DNA from 4 places in the Nonomuraea sp. MTCD27 genome. Region 2 is predicted to be linked to each of the others. Evidence: riboswitches for the same ligand, from Rfam matches in the RefSeq annotation. Region 2 holds a riboswitch; each other region holds the start of a gene.

Region 1 (5,197 bases), on a different contig from region 2:
AGTCCCTCGTGAACGCGTTCACAAGCGCCGGATAGACTCAGTGGGACCGCCGGGGGGATCCGTGGACGTGTCCCCCCCAAGCCCGCCGTGCCTTAAGGATCCACACCAGTGAACAAGCCCGTCGTTCTGGTCGCAGAGGAGCTGTCCGAGGCTGGCCTCGCCGTACTCGGAGCTGATTTCGAGGTCCGCCACACCGACGGCGCCGACCGTTCCCAGCTGCTGCCCGCCCTCGCCGAGGTGGACGCGCTGATCGTCCGCTCGGCCACGCAGGTCGACGCCGAGGCCATCGCCGCGGCGCCCAAGCTGCGCGTGGTCGCGCGCGCCGGCGTCGGCCTCGACAACGTCGACGTCGAGGCGGCCACCAAGGCCGGTGTCATGGTCGTCAACGCGCCGACCTCCAACATCACCAGCGCCGCCGAGCAGACCATCGCCCTCATCCTGGCCAGCGCCCGCAACACGGCCCAGGCCCACGCCGCGCTGAAGAACGGGGAGTGGAAGCGCTCCAAGTACACCGGTGTCGAGCTCGACGAGAAGGTCGTCGGCATCCTGGGCCTGGGCAAGATCGGCCAGCTCGTGGCGCAGCGGCTGCAGCCGTTCGGCGTCGAGCTGATCGCCTACGACCCCTACCTGCCGCCGGCCCGCGCCGCGCAGATGGGCGTCAAGCTGCTCAGCCTCGAAGAGGTGCTCAAGCAGGCCGACTTCATCACCGTTCACCTGCCCAAGTCCAAGGAGACGCTCGGGCTCATCGGCGACCGGGAGCTGCACCAGGTCAAGCCGTCCGTCCGGATCGTCAACGTCGCGCGCGGCGGGATCGTGGACGAGGGCGCGCTCTACTCGGCGATCAAGGAGGGCCGGGTCGCGGGAGCCGGCCTGGACGTGTTCGCCAAGGAGCCGTGCACCGACAGCCCGCTGTTCGAGCTGGACCAGGTCGTCGCCACGCCGCACCTGGGCGCCTCCACGCACGAGGCCCAGGAGAAGGCCGGCACCCAGGTCGCGCGGAGCGTGAAGCTGGCGCTGGCGGGCGAGTTCGTGCCCGACGCCGTCAACGTCCAGGGCGGGGCGGTCGCCGAGGACGTCAAGCCGGGCCTGCCGCTGGCCGAGAAGCTCGGCCGGGTCTTCACCGCGCTGGCCGGCGAGGTCGCCACCAAGCTCGACGTCGAGGTGCGCGGCGAGATCGCCTCCCAGGACGTGCGGGTGATCGAGCTGGCCGCCCTCAAGGGCGTGTTCGCCGACGTGATCGAGGAGCAGGTCACCTACGTCAACGCCCCGCTGCTGGCCAAGGACCGCGGCATCACCGTCGAGCTGGTGACCAGCTCCGAGAGCCCCGACTGGCGCAACGTGGTGACCGTGCGCGGCGTGCTCGCCGACGGCCGTACGGTCTCGGTCTCCGGCACGCTCTCCGGGCCGCGCCAGATCACCAAGATCGTCGAGGTCAACGGCTACGAGATGGAGATCGAGCCGACGGCCCACCTGTGCTTCTACACCTACACCGACCGTCCCGGCATCGTCGGCGTGGTGGGCAGGCTGCTCGGCGAGCACAACATCAACATCGCCTCGATGCAGGTGGCCCGTGACGTCAAGGGCGGCAAGGCGCTCATCGCGCTGACCGTCGACTCCGCCATCCCCGCCGAGGTCGTCGAGCAGATCGGGGCCGAGATCGGCGCCGAGAGCGGCCGTTCGGTGGACCTGGAGGACTGACCTCCCACACCGGCCGGGGGCCGTCACCCGTCTTGGGTGACGGCCCCCTTGCGTCTCACGATGCGAGATAGTAGGACATCCAAGCAGCATGCTCGGGTACTGTGACGGGTAATGCGCCAGGTTCTCGTACTCATTACCTGCCGCGGCGGGGCCTGTTAGGGCAGGTCGACGACCCGCCGCGGAGAGCGGCGTTGGCGTCGGCCACTAAGTCCCTTCGTCCGGTCCGTGACCCGGACCACGAGATCAGGCCCGGTCGGATTCGCGACCGGAGTCCGGCTTCCCCCTTCAGGAATTCTGGAACGCGCCCGCGAGAAGAGATGAATCCCATGTACGAGATGTATGCCTGGAACCGTGCCGAAGACCACGACGACGAGGCGGCCGAGGCCGTCCAGACCGCGCTGGACCGCCGCGACAACGGCGGCGCCCCTCAGAACTCCAGCCGGTAGAACACGGCCGTCCGCCTCATCGCCGGCAGGGCGCCGACGATCCAGGCCGAGATGCGGTGCGTGATCGACAGGCGGTCGAATCCGTCGAGGTCGAACGCGCTCACCGCCACAGGCCCGGCCCGGGAAGCGCTCCACGATCGCCCGCGGCAGCGCGGCGCCCTCGGCCGGGTCGAGGTAGTAGAGCAGGCCCTCGGTGACCACCAGCGCGGGAGCGTCGCCGGGGACCCGCTCCAGCCACGCCAGATCGGTGACCGATGACCCGATCGTGGCGTGGCCTGCGCGCCCGGGGAACAGCCTGTCGCGCAGCTCGATGACCTCCGAGTAGCCCACGTCGTACCAGCTGACCGACGGCGGCTGAGCGCCACGGCCTGGCGCCGCCGGGTCCGATGCCCGTCCCGGTGAAGTCGTGGTCGATCCGCCGCCACGCTACGCCTGGGACAGGGGGTACGGACACCTGCCGTTGTGGATACGGAGAGTGCTGGTAGCGTCGCGCTGCGTATCCATTCCATGAGGAGGTTCCCCCCATGCACGCTTCCCTGACCGCGATCCGCCGCGCCGTCGCCGTCGCCGTCCCCGCGCTGGCCACCGCGGCCCTGCTCGCCGCTCCCGCCCACGCGCAGGCGGCCGAGCTGACCATCACCAAGTACCACGGTGGTGTGGCCCAGCGCTGGGTCCTGATCTGCGACCCGGACGACGGTAACCACCCCGACCCGTTCGCCGCCTGCGACAGGCTGCGCGAGATCGGCGGTGACCTCGACCAGATCCGGTTCCGCCCGGACGTCCCGTGCCCGCGGATCTTCGACCCCGTCGATGTCCAGATCCACGGTCATTTCCACGGCGAGCCGCTGGACCTCGCCGAGCAGTACCCGAACCCCTGCTTCGTGGAGCGCCTGGCCGCCCCGATCGTGCCCTGACGACCTGGAAGAGAGCCCCTGAGGCGACCTGAAAGAGAGCGGCCCCGGGCTCGCGGGGCCGCTCTCGGCTTCTCAGAGGGTGGCGGTGAGCGTGGCCGGGGCGGAGGACCGGCGCTGCTTCAGCACCTCGGTCCACTGGCGCACGCCCTTGGGATCCGGCCGGACCGCTCCCACGAACGCCTGTCTGCGCCAGGTCGAAAGCTTCTCCTCCTTCACGACGTCGCCCGTGCGCGGCGCATGCACCATGTAGCCGGGCTTCGAGATCATCCCCACGTGACCCAGGTTGCTGAAGAACACCAGGTCACCGGGCTCTAGATCGTTCCATGCGATTTTCCTGGAAAATGCCCCGTACTGTTCGCGGGCGGTGCGCGGCAGTTCGATGCCCGCGGCTTCGTAGGACCTGAGCATGAGCCCGGAGCAGTCGTACCCGCTCCTGCTGGTCCCGCCCCAGACGTACGGGGTGCCGCGTTTGTCCATGGCGTAGTCGAGGGCGATCTTCCAGGCGGGCGTGGGGGCCTGCGCCTCCTGGATGCGCTTGATCTCGGCGCCGGTCAGGGTGGTGGTGTCTTTGTCCGTGGTGGCCCGGGGTCCGTCGGTGGCGGCCTGGGCGGCTGGGGTGGCCAGGATGAGCCCGGCGACACCGGCCGCCAGGGCAATGGCGATGCGAGACAGAACACTGTCCTTCCATGCGGCCGACCGGGTTAGCTGACGGGCTCGGGCCTGGAAGACGGCCCTACGGCGGTGCCGATTCGCCCCTGGGGGAAAGTTGGGTCCCCGGCTCCACGCAGCGGCTGCGTGGATTAGGCCAGACGGACTCTAACGAAACGGTCAAAAGGTCGCAAATGCCTCAAAACCGGACGTCCGAAAAATGAGATGATGTGTTCGTCAGACGAGACGAGCCGGTAAGGTACCGCCCATGGAGTCGCGTAACATCCGCTTGGCCGTCATCCCCGGGGATGGCATCGGCACCGAGGTCGTGGCCGAAGGACTCAAGGTCCTGGAGGCCGTAGGCACGAAGATCGAGCCCACGCACTACGACCTGGGCGCCGCACGCTATCACCGCACCGGCGAGACGCTGCCGGACGCGGTGCTCGACGAGCTGCGCGGCTACGACGCGATCCTGCTCGGCGCCATCGGCGACCCCAGCGTGCCGCCGGGCGTCCTTGAGCGCGACCTGCTGCTGCGGCTCCGGTTCGAGTTCGACCACTACGTCAACCTGCGGCCGGTCAAGCTGTTCCCCGGGGTCGAGACCCCGCTGGCCGACACGCCCGCCGAGGACATCGACATGATCGTCGTCCGCGAGGGCACCGAGGGCCTCTACGCCGGCACCGGTGGCACCATGCGGCGCGGCACGCCGCACGAGATCGCCACCCAGGAGTCGCTCAACACCGCCCACGGTGTCGAGCGCGTGGTGCGTTACGCGTTCGAGAAGGCCAAGTCGCGGCCGCGCAGGAAGCTGACCCTCGTCCACAAGACCAACGTCCTCACCTACGCCGGCGACCTGTGGCAGCGCACGGTCAACCGGGTGGCCGAGGAATACCCCGAGGTCACCACCGACTACAGCCACATCGACGCGGCCTCGATGTTCTTCGTCACCCAGCCGGAGCGCTTCGACGTGGTCGTCACCGACAACCTGTTCGGCGACATCATCACCGACCTCGGCGCGGCCGTCGCGGGCGGCATCGGCCTGGCCGCCAGCGGCAACATCAACCCTGAGCGGACCACGCCCAGCATGTTCGAGCCGGTCCACGGCAGCGCGCCCGACATCGCCGGCCAGGGCAAGGCCGACCCCACCGCGACCATCCTGTCCGTCGCCATGCTCCTCGACCACCTGGGCCTGCACGCCGAGGCGGCCAGGGTCGAGCAGGCGGTCGCCGACGACATCGTGGAGCGCCTCGCCGGCTGGGCCGGCCGCACCACGACCGAGATCGGCGACGACATCACCGCGCGAGTATCCGGCTAGGACCGCCTAGCCCCGAAACAGCGCCTGGCGGTCCGAGAGGACTCGCCAGGCGCTTTTTCGCGTCCGCGTTCCGGTCGTGGAATGGGCTTATCACCCCCATTGGCCGCTTGCCATCCCATATGGCGAGACAATAGGAAGTACGGACTGCCCTCCCGGCCACGGCCGCTCACCGCCAC
Region 2 (5,197 bases):
GAGAAGTACGGCAAGACGCCCGCGCAGATCGTGCTCCGGTGGCACCTGCAGCTCGGCAACGTGGTCATCCCCAAGTCCGTGACGCCCGCGCGGATCGCCGAGAACATCGACGTGTTCAGCTTCATCCTCGACGCCGAGGACATGGCGGCCATCGGCGCGATGAACAGGAGCAGGCGCATCGGCCCCGATCCCGAGACTTTCAACATGACGTGAGTGACCGGAGTGGCTCATGTGACGTAAAGGAATTACCGTTACATGACGCCGCCATAAGTCACCTTTTACCATCCGGATACGATCTGCCGCGTGCAAGATTTCACATGGGGAATTGCGGCGACCGGCGGCATCGCGCGTACCGTGGGGGCCGCCATCGTGGCGGAGCCCGGGATGCGGGTGGCCGCCGTCGGATCCAGGAACCTCGCCAGGGCGCAGGCCCTGGCCACGACTTTGGGGGCGGAGTCGGCGTACGGCTCTTATGAGCAGCTGTGCGCCGACCCGGCGGTGGACGCGATCTACGTCGCGACGCCGCACGCGCAGCACCTGCGGGTGGCCGAGGCCGCCATCGCCGCGGGCAAGGCCGTGCTCTGCGAGAAGCCGCTGGCGGCGACCGTGGACGACGCGGAGAAGATGGTGCGCCTGGCGCGCGAGGCGGGCGTGTTCCTGATGGAGGCCATGTGGATGAGGTTCAACCCCCTCGTCCGGCGGATCGCGACCGACCCGCGCTTCGGCGAGATCCGCTCCGTGCAGGCCAGCTTCGGCTTCGCCCTGCCGTACGACCCGGCGCACCGGCTGTGGGCGCCGGAGCTGGGCGGCGGCGCGCTGCTCGACCTGGGGATCTACCCGTTCGGCCTGGCCCAGCTCCTCCTGGGCATGCCCGCTGACCTGCGCATCACCGGCTCCCTGGCCCCGAACGGGGTGGACGCGGAGGCGGCCGGCGTATTGCTCTACCCCGGTGGCAGGCATGCTCTCGTGGCCACCTCATTGCTGGGGAATTACCCTAACCAGGCCAGTGTTGTAGGTACTCAGATGCGGGCGGACATCCAGGCGCCGTTCTGGGCCCCGCAGCGGATCCTGCTCACCGGGCCCTCCATGGAGCCGGAAGAGCACGTGCTCGATCCGGCGGACAACGGATACGCCGGAGAGCTCCGCGAAGTCCGCGCCGCCACGGCCGAAGGCAGGACCGAATCCTCGATCATGCCGCTTGACGAATCCCTTGCCATGATGGGGCTTCTGGCCGACGCACGCAGGCAACTTGCCTAGCCGCGCTTTTATGGATTTGTAATCCTCTTGCCTCATGTATTACCTTATGGGGCAACTTGAGGCATACGTCCGGTTTGTCCGGCTATGTCTGACCATCGCACGACAAATCACAGGATCGCCCTGTGACCGCTGAATCCGCGTCCGCGCGGAACCGGGGACCCATGTCCTTTGGGGTGAATCGGCACTCCGGTGCCGTAGGGCAGCTTCCACGCCCGAACCCGTCAGCTAACCCGGTAAGCGGCATGGAAGCAAGGAGTAACCCCCTCGATGGCCAAGCACCGTATTTCCGCTGCCTCGAAGACCACCATCGCCCGCGCCGTCCTCGGCGCCACCGTCATCGCCTCGGCCCTCGGCGCCAACGCCGTAGCCGCCAATGCCGACACCGCCACCGGCGTCGCCGCGGCCACCGCCGCCAGGCACCCGGACACCGCCATCGCCGCCCACAAGGCCGGCGACAGGGTGGAGGAGACCAAGGTCAACGTCACCGCGGACCAGGTCCTCGCCCTCGCCAGGGCCCAGGTCGGCACCTCCGAGAACGCCTACGGCGGCGGCACCAAGTACCAGCAGTGGTACGCCGCCTCCAAGCGCGCCGCCGAGACCGTCGCCCGTGACGGCGGCAACCGCGCCGCGTACCTGAACGCCGCCTGGTGCTCGATGTTCGTCTCCTGGGTCGGCGAGCAGACCGGCGCCCGCCCGCAGGTCGGCTGGGACGCCTACACCGTCGCCCACGCCAAGTGGTTCGCCGCCAACCACCGCTTCGGCACCGTCGCCAAGCCCGGCGCCGTGGTCTTCTTCTCCTGGGACGGCGGCAAGAGCCTCAGCGACATCCAGCACGTCGGGTTCGTCGTGAAGGACAACCAGAACGGCACCATCTCCACGATCGAGGGCAACACCGGCAACGGCCGGGTCGAGGAGCGCATCCGTCCGAAGTCCCAGGTCGTCGGCTACGGCTACCCGCAGTACCGCGCCTGACGGACTCCGGCCGAGGGGGTTCCCCCGCCTTCCCTGAACGCGACGAGCGCGCGTCCCCGAACGGGACGCGCGCTCGTCGCGTTTCCCGGCTTCCCCCGGCGATGCCGATGCCCGTCATGAGCGTGCCGGGCACCGGTCCTCGGCGTGGCGGCATGCTCACCAGCACCCCTGCTCAGGCTCCGGCGGGCCTCGCGATGACCCGCGGCGCTCCCCGCGTCACAGCCCGTCGGCCGCCGTGAAGGCGTCGCGCTGGATGGCATGCAGCTCGGCGTACGGGCCGGGGCGGGCGACGAGGTCGTCGTGGGTGCCACGCTGGACGACCCGGCCGCCGTCGAGCACGACGATCAGGTCCGCCGTCCGCACCGTGGGGAAGCGGTGGGTGACCAGCAGCGTGACGGTCCCGGGGTGGCGGCGGGCGGCCTCGGCGTAGCGGGCGAAGACGGCGCTCTCGGCCGGGGCGTCGAGGGAGGCGGTCGGCTCGTCCAGCACCAGCAGGAGCGGGGCCTCCCGCATCGAGCAACGCGATCAGCGGCGCGGCGCCGCCGTGGGAGACCAGCCGGCCGAGCGGCACCGTGCCGAGCGGGCCCAGCGTCGCCGCGCCCGCACCGAACAGGCCGAACGGCACCAGGCGGCGGGGCCCGGCCAGCGGCAGCAGGCGGCGGGGCCCGGCCAGCGGCAGCAGGCCGGCGAGACTGACGGCCCTCACGCCAATCCAATGCGATCACATTGGTATGCCATGTGCCTGACGGTAACCCCGCCGCGCTCGGCGGGTCAAACCGATGCGGGCACATCGGGATAAGCCCGGCTCACTCCAGGAAGAACGCGGCCAGCGCCCCGGCGACCCCGTCCGGGTCGTTCTCCATCGGGATGTGACCCGCCTTCGGGATGCGCACCAGCCTGGTGGCGGGCATCTCGGCGGCGAACCGCTCGGCCTGCCGCACCTGCTGGAACTGGTCGTCCTCACCCCAGACCAGTAGCTTCGGCGTACGGTCGGCCCGCAGCGCCGGGACCAGGTCGAGCGTGTAACGGCTGTCGGCCGCGCCCGCCAGGGCCAGCCACGACCGGCAGACCCGCGGGTCGGTCCAGGGGTCGAGGTAGTCGGCCAGCTCCTCCTCCGTCGCCGGACGGGCCAGCGCGGCACCTACGGCGATGCGGCGCGCGGCCAGCACGTCCTCGGCGGTCGTCGCGGCGGCCACCGCCGGGTCGCGGTAGCGGGCCACCGCGGCCACCGGCCAGGAGTCGTACGTGACCGAGTTGACCAGCGCCAGCCTGCGCACCCGCACCGGCCCCGCGGCCAGCAGGTGCTGCGCGACCGCGCCCCCGATGTCGTGCCCGGCCACGGCCACCGGCTCCTCCGCCCCCACCGCCGCCGCGAAGCGGGCCACCCACTCCGCCAGCGCCGGAACGGCCGCCGTCTCGACCGTCAACTCCCCCTCCGAGCGCCCCAGACCGGGCAGGTCGACCGCGACCGGCCGCAGCCCGGCCGCGGCCAGCCGGTCGATCACGGGCGCCCAGACCCGGCTCCAGTACGTGCCGTGCAGCAGCAGCACCATCGGGCCCCGCTCCCCGGCCGTCAGATAGCCGGCCCGCCGCCCGTCTACGTCAATCGTCTCTCGCGTGGTCATGGCATAACCATCGTGTTCTGCTCCAGCCCCGGTCAAATACCAACTAGGGTATGTCGGCATGACATTGGCGCAGCTCAGAGTGCTCGTCGCGGTCGCCGACCACGCCGGCTTCACCACCGCCGCCGACCACCTCGGCATGTCCCAGCCCGCCGTCAGCCGCGCCGTCGCCACGCTGGAGCGCGAGCTCGGGGCGACCCTGTTCGTCCGCCACCGCGACGGCATCGCCCTCACCGAGGCCGGCCGCCGCGCGCTCGCCCGGGCCCGCGAGGCGCTGCGGCACTTCGACCTCATCCGCGCCGACGTGGCCGCCGCCAACGGCCAGATCACCGGCGAACTGCGCCTGGCCAGCCTGCCCAGTGCCACCGGCACGATCGTGGCGAAGCTGCTGCGCGCCTTCACCGACCGCTACCCGCAGGTCCGGGTGCGCCTGTTCGAGGGCGTGGACGACGACATCCGCGACTGGCTGCACCGCGGCGCCGCCGAGATCGGCGTCGTCACCCTGCCCGCCCCCGGCCTGCACACCACGCACCTCAGCACCCACGACATGGTGGCCGTGCTGCCGGCCGGGCACCCGCTGGCCGCCCACCCGGTCGTGCGCCTGCCCGACCTGGCCGGCCAGCCGTTCATCCTGACCACCGCCGGCTGCCGGCCGCTGATCACCGGCGCGGCGACGGGAGAGGGGGTGCGGCTGGACATCGCCCTCGAGGCGAGCGGGCCCGCCGCCATCCTGGAGATGGTCGGCGCCGGCCTGGGGGTCAGCATCGTGCCCACGCTGGGCCTGCCCGCCGACCTCGGCTCGGTGGTCACCCGGCCCCTGGAGCCGGCGATGACCCGAACGCTGGCCCTCGCCGTCCCGTCGCCGGAGGACTGCGCGCCCACGGCGCGCGCTTTCCTGGACGAGCTGGCCGCCTTTACACTGTAGATTTATTACGGACGGGAGCCGTTCGAGACCTGACTCGAGTACGTTCTGGACGGCATCGCGGCCCGGGCTCGGCGGGAAACAACGCGGAACAACGCGCCGGGAGCGTGTCGATCCGCGGCGCGGCCGTTCGACGCGTCGGGTGAGGGCGGCTCCCGGGGCCGCCACGGAAGCGGAGGAGAGCACAGCGGTGAAGTTCATGATCGTGGGCAAGGGCAGCGCGGAGACCGAGGCCGGGGTCCTGCCCAGCCAGGAGCTCGTGGACAACATGCACGCCTACAACGAGTCCCTGGCCAAGGCCGGGGTGCTGCTGGCCGGCGAGGGCCTCTACCCCAGCTCGCAGGGGGCGCAGATCGCCTACAGCGGTGGCCGGGCGAGCGTGATCGACGGGCCGTTCACCGAGGCGAAGGAGTTGATCGCGGGC
Region 3 (5,197 bases), on a different contig from region 2:
CCAAACATATACCCGGAAAGGCGTGGAGACAATTCAGCGCTACGGGGATTCGGCTGACTAGCCGATCAGTTCTGGCTCTCGGGCTGATCCTCGCGGTTTCGACGGCCTCCCAGGGCCTCCGACCGGACCAACTTCACTACGCCAAAGATGAAGGCGCCGCCCACCACCACAGGGGGGATGAGCGCTGACAATACGTCTGTAAGGGCTTCCATTCGTCCTCGCCTCCACGGCTAGCGGGGTTTCGGGGGCGCATTATGCGCTGGGAGCGCGGCCCGGTGAGCCCGGCTCCTCATGACAGCGCAGGCGACTACCGCCCGCACCCGACCATAGCGGCACACAGATGCCCTGCGCGTCGCAGGGGCGCCAACATCCGGCAACCCGGACGCCCCATAGCCTAATGCCAGTCTCTCCAGGCTCCTTACCGGATCAAGCGAAAATTTTGCGAAAAGGCACCCACCAGGCATCTGCCCAGGTACGGATGGCTCAGCGAAGATCTTTTACCACCCGCGTACCGGCCAGCCGGTCGTGCGGGCCCCGCTCCAGCGGCTTGTCGATCAGGATGAGCAGCCCGACGCCGAAGAGCAACATTCCCGCCAGCAGATTGGCGACCGGAATGCCCATCAGCATCACGGGGGCGGGATAGACCAGGGCCCGTTTGAGCAGTGCGCGGGACGGCAGGTCACCCGGCGCCAGGCGAATCCTCATGATCGCCTTACCGAACGTCCGCCCGTACCGGGAATGCGCCCACCAGTCGTAGCCCGCATAACCCAGCCCGGCCACCAGCCACGCGAACACGCCCGGGAGCCGCCCCTCGAACACCTCCATCATCCCGACAGTTCGGAAGATGCCCCACAGCGCGATGAACAGAATGTAATAGAAGACCCCGAAGACGAGTGCTTCAATCAACCGGGCGGCGAGCCGTTCCCACCATTCCGCGGGCGGCGCGTCCGGCCGCGGGACCGTCCCGGCCATAACTTCCCACCTCGCGTCATCGTCGGCTTGGATCTCCATTCTGGTACGGGCACGTGGACAAAACACAGGGGCCGGCGGGAAGCCGGCCCCTGTTTTGTGTGTGCGGAGGACTACTTGATCTTCACCACCACGGTCTTCGCGAACTTGTCCGCGAAGGTCAGGTGCAGCGGCTTGTCCCAGAGCTGCGATGCACCATTGAGGGCGTAGATCACAGCGGCGAGCAGGGGGCCGAGCAGAGGCACCCAGTAGAGGATGTAGCCGCCCACCGTCACGAGCGCCCGCTTGAGCGACACGTCGGTCGGCAGGCCCTCCGGCTGCACGTGCCCGCCGATCTGGACGACCTTGATGCCCATCACCATCTTGCCGACCGTCTGGCCCTTCATCTTGACCAGGAGGAAGTCGTAGGCGACGTAGATCAGGGTCGCGACGATCGAGACCACGAGGTAGTACAAAAGCCCGAAGGTGAGGCCGCTGGTGATCCCGGTGATGGAGCTGTAGGAGGGATAGAGCGGGGTGAGGACCAACTGCACCAGGAACAGCACGATGCCGAAGATGACACCGTCGATGATCCTGGCCACCAGCCGCTGCCACCACTCCGCCAGCGGCGCCGGCGCCCCGGGCGGCTGGACGCCGACCGGCTGGCCGTAGGGCTGGCCGTAACCGGGCTGCTGCCCGTAACCGCCCTGGCCGTAAGCCTGGGGCTGCTGCCCGTAGGCCTGGCCGTACTGCTGCTGGTCGCCGTACTGCTGCTGGCCGTAGCCGGGCTGGGCGTAGCCGGGTTGGGACTGCTGCTGCTGCCCGTAACCCTGCTGCTGACCGTAGTCAGGCTGGGACTGGGGCTGCTGGCCGTAGCCCTGCTGCTGACCGTAACCCTGCTGACCGTAGTCGGGCTGGGACGGCTGCTGCTGTCCATAGCCCTGCTGGCCGTAACCCTGCTGCTGACCGTACTGCGGCTGCTGGCCCGACTGCGGCTGCTGGCCGTAGCCCTGCTGCTGGCCGTAGTCAGGCTGGGACGGTTGCTGGCCGTAGCCCTGCTGGCCATAGTCGGGCTGGGACGGCTGGGACGGCTGGGACGGCTGTTGCTGCTGGCCGTAACCCTGCTGGCCGTAGTCGGGCTGGGACGGCTGCTGCTGCCCGTAGCCCTGCTGGCCGTAACCCTGCTGCTGACCGTACTGCGGCTGCTGGCCCGACTGCGGCTGCTGACCGTAGCCCTGCTGCTGGCCGTAGCCCTGCTGACCGTAGTCGGGCTGGGCCGGCTGTTGCTGCTGACCGTAGCCCTGCTGCTGGTCATAGCCCTGCTGGCCGTAGCCGGGCTGGGACGGCTGTTGCTGTCCGTAGCCCTGCTGGCCATATTGCGGCTGCTGCTGGCCGTAGCCCTGCTGCTGGCCGTACTGAGGTTGCTGGCCGTAGCCCTGCTGCTGGCCATAGCCTTGCTGGCCGTACTGGGGCTGCTGCCCGTAGGCATCGTCCGCCCGGTAGCCGACCACAGTGACGTCGGGATCGGGCTCGCCGGGGTGGCGGCCCGTGTTCTGCTGCCCGTAGGGGGTGGCAGGCGCAGAATTTTCGCCGGATTCGTCCTGTGGATACGGCGGCTGTCCGGTGCTCACCGTGTCACCTCGCTTCGAGTGCGCATGTGGCACGTGTCAGGACACATGCCTGTGCTGCCCAACGTATCGACATAGGTATCAACAATCACCTTTCCATCTGGTCAAGGTCCGCGTCACCCGATGTCAGATGGAGCAGCATGCGGGTGTTGCCCAGGGTGTTCGGTTTGACGTGTTCCAGGTCGAGGAACTCCGCCACACCCTCGTCGTACGAGGCCAGCAGTTCGGCGTACACCTCAGGGGAGACCGGTGTGCCCTGAATCGGGCGAAAGCCATGCCTCGCGAAGAAGTCGACCTCAAAAGTCAGGCAGAATACACGCCGCAGACCCAGATCCTTCGCCTGCTGTATGAGAGCTGAGACGATCCGATGGCCGACGCCCATCCCCCGGCACTCGGGGTCCACGGCAACGGTGCGGACCTCGGCGAGGTCCTCCCAGAGCACGTGGAGTGCGCCGCAGCCGACCACCTGTCCGCCCAGCTCGGCCACCCAGAACTCCTGTACGTCCTCGTACAGGGTCACCGTGGCCTTCTCCAGGAGCCGCGGTCCCGCGCCCGCGTAGGTGTCCACCAGGCGCCTGACCGTCCGCACGTCGGGCGTGCGGGCACGCCGGACCACCACCGCGGTCTCGGGCACTGTCAGTTCGGCCACCTGCTCCATGGCTCTCCAGAGTACAGATGTCATTACGGCTCAGCCCTAACTCCCATCTCTGGGCTCATCCTGTTACATCCCGTTGCCATGCGGGCACGCACCCCGCGGATCTCTGCATTCGGCCCCATCGACGGCAAACAGGACATAAAGTCGGTTCTGCACGAGCGTGCACGAGATCACCTTGTGACCCTTCGGTTGTGAAACCTCTACAGACTCGGCAGTTCTGGTTGAGCACGAACCCGGAGTGCATTAGTGTCCTGCGACGATGTTCCCCGCGTATCGCGACGAGGGGGACACGCCCAATCCCCGCGAGGGGAGCCGGGGACCCGCCGGTGGCGTCACCCGACGCCACCACTGGGGTGAATCCGAATCATTCGGTAGGGCTGCTCCGGCCCGAACCCGTCAGCTAACCCGGTAGGCGTCTATGAGAGGAGCTGGTTGGTGGAGCTCACGCTCAACCGTGGGGGGAAGGCGGCGGGCAAGCACGCCCGCCCTCCGGAACGGGCCCGGCGACCGCGCCGCTTCGGTGTGGTAAGTGTCACAATCGCCGCGCTGCTGATAGCCATCCCCGTCGGTTCGGCGTCCGCGGACCCCAAACCGTCGCTCCAGGACCTGGCCAAGCAGGTCGAGAAGATGCACACGGAGATCGAGACGCTGTCCGAGGAGTACAACGGCCAGCGGGAGAAGCTCAAGACCGCCAAGAAGGCCTCCGAGGCCGCGCAGAAGACGCTGGCGACCAGTGAGGCCGATCTCGAGGCCAAGCGCGCCAAGGCCGCCCTGCTAGCCGAGAACGCCTACATCACCGGCGGCCTGGGCAAGGCGCTGGCGTTCGCCACCTCCGAGGATCCCGACACCTTCCTCGACCGCGCCGCCACCACGTACGTGCTCGAACAGCAGCAGGGCGAGGAGGTCAACCAGGTCGCCAGGGCCAGGGAGGCCGCCGAGCGCGCCAGGGCCGGCGCCAAGACGCGCATCGAGGAGGTCCAGGAGCTCGTCTCCGAGCTCGACACCAAGCGCGACAAGATCACCAAGCTGGTCACCAAGGTCGAGAGCAACCTGTTCCAGCGGGCGCTGGGCGAGGCCGGCCGGCCCGGCACGCGGGCGGTGCGCGTGAACCTGCCGATCATCGGCGGCGGCAAGGCGGCGCAGGCCGCCCGGTGGGCGCTCACGCAGCAGCTCAAGCCGTACGTCTGGGGCGCAGAAGGCCCGAACTCCTACGACTGCTCGGGCCTGGTCATGGCGGCCTACCAGCAGGTGGGCATCTCCCTGCCGCACTACACGGGCAGCCAGTGGACCGCCGGCAGGCACATCTCCCGCGAGGAGCTGCGGCCGGGTGACCTGGTCTTCTTCTACAACGACCTGCACCACGTGGGCATCTACCTCGGCGGCGGCATGATGGTGCACGCGCCGCAGACCGGTGACGTCGTCCGCATCGCCTCGATCGCCCGGCGGCCGTTCGCCGGCGCCGTCCGCATCGCCGACTGAGCCCCGGGCACCGCCCGCCGCTAGATCAACTGGCGGCGGGCAGCCCAGGCCACCGCCTCGATCGCCGTGGCCACGCCGATGCGGTCGCAGATGCCCCGCAACCTCCGGCGTACCGTCCGCCCGCTGATATCCAGTCGTCTCCCCACCCGGTCGACCGTGACCCCCTTGGCCAGCTCCGCCAGCAACGCAAGGTCCGCATGGCTCAGCTCAACACCTTCAGTGAGCACATCCATCGGGAGCCCTCCCCCCCAACAGCAGAACTTGGACCGATCGACCCGGCCAAAGTTGCTCCTCGCAGACGGTAAACGCATCCTGGAAAGGTCGTCAAGCATGACAATCTCCACCCTTGACGAGCACTATTGACATGATCCGAAATATGTGACGTACTCGCGATATGTCGGCACCGATCGTCGCCCGATGAGTGATCTCGTCGAGCCTTCCCCAGCTCCGGATCCGGCGTCGATGAGCGCGGCGGACGTCCTGGGTT
Region 4 (5,197 bases), on a different contig from region 2:
CGGGGTGCCCAGCGGCTCGGGGTCAGGCTCGAACCAGAGGGCCAGGGGCGCTGGGATCCCAGCTTTTTCCCTGGCCAGCCGCATCATCTCGAACTGGGCCCGCAGATCGTAGGAAGGGAAGACCGGAACGGCCTCCGGCGCAGGTGCGAGCCTGGCCACGCAGCGCGAGGAGCTCCCACTCCACGTAGCGGTGAAGAAGAGGGTCTCGCTCGACAGGCCGTTGCCCGAGGGCCTGGACATCTCAGACACCGTGGCGTCTCCGCCGACCCGGCCGCGCAGCCAGGCGGTGGCGCGTCGACGCAGTTCTTCCAGGTCACGTGTGGAGGTGCGCATCTGCTCGGTCACCGTGGGTCTCCCGCCTGGACATCTGCCCTTCGACAGTCGTATACCGCCTAGCAAGCGCTTGTCCATACAGGAGTGGCCGTTACGGTCAGGTACGCAACAGCCGTACCCTTGTCTGAAAGGGCATGTCACGAAGGGACAAGTGGGATGAGTTCAGCGGGTGAAGGCCTGTCTCGCCCGCTTCCCGAGCAGGTGCGGCTCAATGTGGTCGATCTGGCCTCTCAAGTCCTCGGGACGATGCCCTCCACCTCCATACCGCCGCCCTTGCGCGGCATCGCCAAGTTCGACCCCCGCAAGCGCGCCAAGCTGGGCAGCGCGCCGATCGCGGCGCAGCTGGAGAACGACAAGAAGTTCCGCGAGCTGGTCGCCGAGTCGGTGGCGGCGGGCTGGCCGGAGCTCGTCACCTCGCTGGCCGAGGGCAACGTGCCGCCCGCCGCCGACCCGGTGCTCGTGGCCGCGGCGGCCTACCTCACCCGGCCGCCGGGCTGGGCGGAGATGATCGAAGCCGCCCGCACCGACCTGGAGCAGTCGGCGGTGGCGGCCGAGGGCTCGGAGCGCGAGGAGGCGGTCACCCGGCTGCGCGAGCAGCTCGCCGCGCAGAAGAGCGCCGCCAAGGAGGAGGCCGACCGGCTGCGCGAGCAGATCAAGGCGGCCCGCGCGGAGAACTCCGACCTGCGCCGCAAGCTGCACGAAGCCCGCGAGCGGGCCAAGGCCGCGGTGCGGCGGGCCGAGGAGATGGAGCACGCGGCGGAGGAGGCCAAGACGGCCGCCTCGGCCGCCGGCAGCGCCGGGGAGTCCGAGCTGCGGCGGCTGCGCGAGCGGCTGGCCGACGTGGAGAAGCAGCTGGAGGCCTCGCGCCGGGCCGCCCGCGAGGGCCGGAGCATCGAGGACGCGCGCGTCCGGGTGCTGCTCGACGCGCTGCAGGACGCCTCGGCCGGGCTGCGCCGCGAGCTGGCCCTGCCGACCACGATCAGCCGGCCCGCCGACTCGGTCGCGGCCGTCACCGGCGAGCGTCCCGGCGTGCGCGGGGTGCCCGCGCGTGCGCTGGCCGACGACGACCCGCAGCTCCTCGACCAGCTCCTGGCGCTGCCGCAGGTGCACCTGATCATCGACGGCTACAACGTCACCAAGACCGGCTACGGCACCCTCACCCTCGCCGACCAGCGCAACCGGCTCATGACCGCGCTGGGCGGGCTGGTGGCGCAGACCAGGGTCGAGGTCACCGTGGTGTTCGACGGGGCGGAGCTCAACGTCCCCGTGCAGGTGGTCGCGCCGCGCGGGGTGCGGGTGCTGTTCAGCGCGCCGGGGGAGATCGCCGACGACCTCATCCGCCAGCTCGTACGCGCCGAGCCGCCCGGCCGGGCCATCGCCGTGGTGTCGTCGGACCGCGAGGTCGCCGAGTCGGTCAGGCGCATGGGTGCCAGACCGGTTCCGTCAGGTCTGCTGCTGCGCAGACTGGGCCGCGCCTAGATTACGAATTGGTGCGTTTGGGGCAGACCCCACCCGCCACTTCTGTACTATTTCGCCCCAGATGTAATCCCTGGGAGGCGACACTGTGAGGTTTGGCCGGGTGCCGGTGGCCGCGGGTCTCGCGTTCGGGCTGGTGATGTGCCCGATGGGAGCGGCGATGGCTGATCCCAAACCCACTCTCGGCCAGGCCAAGGCCAAGCTCGAGAAGCTCAACGACAAGGCTGACAAGGTCGTCGACCGGTTCAACACGGCGAACGAGCGCTACAAGAAGGCCAAGAGCACCTTCACCAAGCTGAACGACAGCTACAAGCGCAAGCTGGAGACGGTCGCGGACCTGCGCGCGCAGGTGATCGGCATGGCCGTCGACAGCTACCAGCTCGGTGAGGACGTCACCTCCTGGCCCGGGATCATGACCTCGGACGACCCCCAGAGCACGCTGTCGGGGCTGGCCGTCGCGGGTCAGCTCGCGCAGGAGCGCGCGGAGAAGCTGGCGGCGTTCGACCGGGAGAACCGCGGGCTGAAGGTCGAGCGCGACAAGGCGCAGGAGGCCCTCGAGGAGGCGGACAAGGAGCGCGACGCGGTCGAGAAGGAGCGCTCGGAGATCCGCAAGCTGATCGTCGACCAGAAGAAGCTGCTGGACAAGCTGGGTGCCTACAACCCCGGCAACCCGAACAGCACGGGCATCAAGTACACGGGCCCGGCCTCGGGGAGCGCGGCGGCGGTGCTGCGGTTCGCGTACGCGCAGGTGGGCAAGCCGTACATCTACGGCGGGACGGGGCCGCGCGGGTACGACTGCTCGGGCCTGACCCAGGCGGCCTGGGCGGCGGCCGGCGTCACGCTGCCGCGTACGACGTGGCAGCAGTGGGCGTGGGGCGCGAGCCGCAAGGTGGACCTCGACTCCCTGCAGCCCGGTGACCTCATCTTCAGCGAGGGCCTGGGCCACGTCAGCATTTACGCGGGCAACGGGCAGATCGTCCACGCGCCGCAGACGGGCGACGTCGTGAAGGTCGTCGCGCTCTCCGCGTACGGCCGCTCCCTGGTCGGCGCGGTCCGCCCGTAACATTTTCGGCTCCCGCCCGACCGGATTTCGGCCTCACATCCGCTTCTACGATGCCACATAGTAGGTGGCGTCTGCCGGCGTGCGATCCGGGGCGGGAGCGTTCCCACGGCGCGAAACGGCCGTCAATTCCTGCGAAAAATGTGACAAACGCGACAAACGACGCCTGACAAGCGCGGGCTGTCAGAAGTGTGAGCAGGGTCACATTTGGATAACGGAACCTGGTGTTCCAGCAGGGGTTTCCTTCCTTACTGGCCCTGCTGTCTGATCTTTACAACCTGACTCCCGCTTTGCCGATCCTTGACCTTTCGGCGTAGCTTCTGGCGTCGTCGCGGTGAACAAGCCATGACACCGCGAACCCGCATCGGTCCCTCCCGATGCGAGACAGAAAAGAATCCGCCGGTCGTCCCCGATATCCCCAGATATCTGCATATCGCAATCAATCGGGGTGACGACCTGCCGAGTCCGTGCAGCCAGGAGGCACGGAGCCGGGGACCCAGCGATCCCACGTTTCCCCAGGGATCAGGGGTGAATCGGCGCGTCATCGCGCCGTAGGGCGACTTCCAGGCCCGAATCCGTCAGCTAACCCGGTAGGCGTTCGTGGAAGACACAAGGAGAAATCCTGTCTACCTCCCTGCAGAACCCCCGCCTGTCCCGCCTTGCCCTGAGCGGCGTAGCGCTCACGATGACCGTGACGGCCGGAGGTCTGATCCTCCCTGCCCCAACGGCTCAGGCGGCGACGACGAGCGAATCGGCCGCTGAGACGGCGAAGGCGGAGACCACCGCCAAGACGTCGACGTCGGCCACGGCAGCCCAGCGACGGGCGGCCAGGATCGCTCGGCAGAAAGCGAAGGCCCGCAAGGCCGTCGCCGTGGCCAAGGATCAGATCGGTGACCCGTACCGTTACGGTGGCACAGGACCTGGTTCGTTTGACTGCTCCGGACTCGTCCAGTTCGCCTGGAAGAGGGCCGGGGTGACGCTCCCGCGCGTGGCGAGCAGCCAGTTCGCCCGCATCAAGAGCAGGATCTCCTGGCGGAACCTCCAGCCGGGTGACCTGATGTTCTTCAGCGGGCTCGGCCACGTGGGCATGTACGTCGGCAAGGGCAAGATGATCCACTCGCCACGGACAGGCGAACGGGTGCGCATCGACAAGCTGGGCGGATGGCGTAAGTCGTCATTCGTCGGCGCGGTCCGTCCCGGCATGTGAAGAAGCCCCGTCCGGATTCCTGGAGACCTTCCTGGATTCGGGCGGGGCTCTCGCGCGTCCGCGGGAGCACTCATGTGGTGGGGCTACGATCGGGCATCGTGTCCGAGCAGGTGAGCCGACGAGCCGCGGTGGCCGGCCTGCTGCTCCTCGCCCTCGCCGGTGGCCCCGAACCCCCGGTCCTCCCCTCGGGGATCCTCGACCTGTGGCCCGGCGGCCGCACGGTCGTCCGGCGCGGCGGCCGGTCCGTTGTCGTCGCCCATGTTGGTCATGTCAGCTATGTCGGTCAGGTCGGTCAGGGTCGGGTCGGCCAGGGCGGTCAGGGCGCGGGCTCGCTCGACGAGATGGCGCGGCTCGCCGATCGGGCCGGGCTGCGGGTCTCGGCCGTGCTCGGCAGGCCGGTACGCCCCCTGGTCGTCGTCCCTGACTCCGCCCGCGAGGCCGCCCGGCTGGCCGGCGTGGAGCGGCTGGACGGCCTGGCCGCGGTGGCCGACCGCGGGCGGGTGATCGTCGTACCCGAGCTCTTCGCCACCCTCAATCCCACCGGCAGGGACGTGGTGCTCGCCCACGAGCTCACCCACGTCGCCGCCGGCACCGACCACCTCCCCGTCTGGCTCTACGAGGGCTTCGCCGACTACGTCGGCTACCGCGACGCCGGGCTCCCCGTGGCGACGGCCGCCGCCGAGCTGGCCGCCGAGGTCCGCGCCGGGCGCCTGCCGAACGCTTTGCCGGCACCTGCGGCTTTCGCGGCCGACGGGCGGGCCCCCGACCGGCTGGCGCGGGCTTACCAGGAGGCCTGGCTGGCGTGTCGCTTCCTGGCTGACCGGTTCGGTGAAGGGACCCTGGTGAGGCTCTACCGTGAAGCTCAGGCGGCCGGCCTCGACCGGGCACTCGCCTCACTGGGGCTCTCCGTCGCCACGCTGACGGCACGGTGGCGCGAATACGTGCGGGATCAGCTCGTGTGAAGGGGAGGCAGATGAGCGAACGGCAGGACGAGGACGACGCGGCACGGCAGGACGAGCCCCCGGACGGCGCACCGGACGGCGCGATGGCCGCCGTGGCCGCCGGGCAGCCGGGCGCCGGGCAGCCGGGCGCCGGGCCGCCGGAGGGTGCGGCCACGGCGG

Evidence for each region. A riboswitch is a leader RNA that binds a small molecule or an ion and turns the genes downstream of it on or off. The one in region 2 is predicted to bind cyclic di-AMP.
Region 1: linked by a shared signal. The riboswitch ahead of ACBJ59_RS18315 (C40 family peptidase) and the one ahead of ACBJ59_RS46720 (CHAP domain-containing protein) in region 2 are both predicted to bind cyclic di-AMP.
Region 3: linked by a shared signal. The riboswitch ahead of ACBJ59_RS14550 (NlpC/P60 family protein) and the one ahead of ACBJ59_RS46720 (CHAP domain-containing protein) in region 2 are both predicted to bind cyclic di-AMP.
Region 4: linked by a shared signal. The riboswitch ahead of ACBJ59_RS05890 (C40 family peptidase) and the one ahead of ACBJ59_RS46720 (CHAP domain-containing protein) in region 2 are both predicted to bind cyclic di-AMP.

Annotation. Positions count from the first base shown of each region.
Region 1 covers NZ_JBGNUW010000005.1:524,695-529,891, reverse strand. The annotation lists gene serA (phosphoglycerate dehydrogenase) at 109-1,698, shown strand; gene ACBJ59_RS18325 (hypothetical protein) at 2,126-2,248, opposite strand; gene ACBJ59_RS18320 (SSI family serine proteinase inhibitor) at 2,669-3,058, shown strand; gene ACBJ59_RS18315 (C40 family peptidase) at 3,131-3,535, opposite strand; cyclic di-AMP (ydaO/yuaA leader) riboswitch at 3,734-3,875, opposite strand; gene ACBJ59_RS18310 (3-isopropylmalate dehydrogenase) at 3,975-5,021, shown strand.
Region 2 covers NZ_JBGNUW010000021.1:154,771-159,967, forward strand. The annotation lists gene ACBJ59_RS46710 (aldo/keto reductase) at 1-213, shown strand, start outside; gene ACBJ59_RS46715 (Gfo/Idh/MocA family protein) at 304-1,257, shown strand; cyclic di-AMP (ydaO/yuaA leader) riboswitch at 1,375-1,512, shown strand; gene ACBJ59_RS46720 (CHAP domain-containing protein) at 1,525-2,229, shown strand; gene ACBJ59_RS46725 (hypothetical protein) at 2,446-2,742, opposite strand; gene ACBJ59_RS46730 (alpha/beta fold hydrolase) at 3,036-3,854, opposite strand; gene ACBJ59_RS46735 (LysR family transcriptional regulator) at 3,913-4,776, shown strand; gene ACBJ59_RS46740 (YciI family protein) at 4,973-5,197, shown strand, end outside.
Region 3 covers NZ_JBGNUW010000004.1:496,026-501,222, reverse strand. The annotation lists gene ACBJ59_RS14565 (RDD family protein) at 484-972, opposite strand; gene ACBJ59_RS14560 (RDD family protein) at 1,083-2,579, opposite strand; gene ACBJ59_RS14555 (amino-acid N-acetyltransferase) at 2,665-3,234, opposite strand; cyclic di-AMP (ydaO/yuaA leader) riboswitch at 3,512-3,661, shown strand; gene ACBJ59_RS14550 (NlpC/P60 family protein) at 3,667-4,710, shown strand; gene ACBJ59_RS14545 (LuxR C-terminal-related transcriptional regulator) at 4,731-4,943, opposite strand; gene ACBJ59_RS14540 (cytochrome P450) at 5,128-5,197, shown strand, end outside.
Region 4 covers NZ_JBGNUW010000002.1:296,115-301,311, forward strand. The annotation lists gene ACBJ59_RS05875 (phosphotransferase family protein) at 1-345, opposite strand, end outside; gene ACBJ59_RS05880 (NYN domain-containing protein) at 490-1,812, shown strand; gene ACBJ59_RS05885 (NlpC/P60 family protein) at 1,970-2,872, shown strand; cyclic di-AMP (ydaO/yuaA leader) riboswitch at 3,317-3,481, shown strand; gene ACBJ59_RS05890 (C40 family peptidase) at 3,555-4,076, shown strand; gene ACBJ59_RS05895 (hypothetical protein) at 4,175-5,038, shown strand; gene ACBJ59_RS05900 (M48 family metallopeptidase) at 5,050-5,197, shown strand, end outside.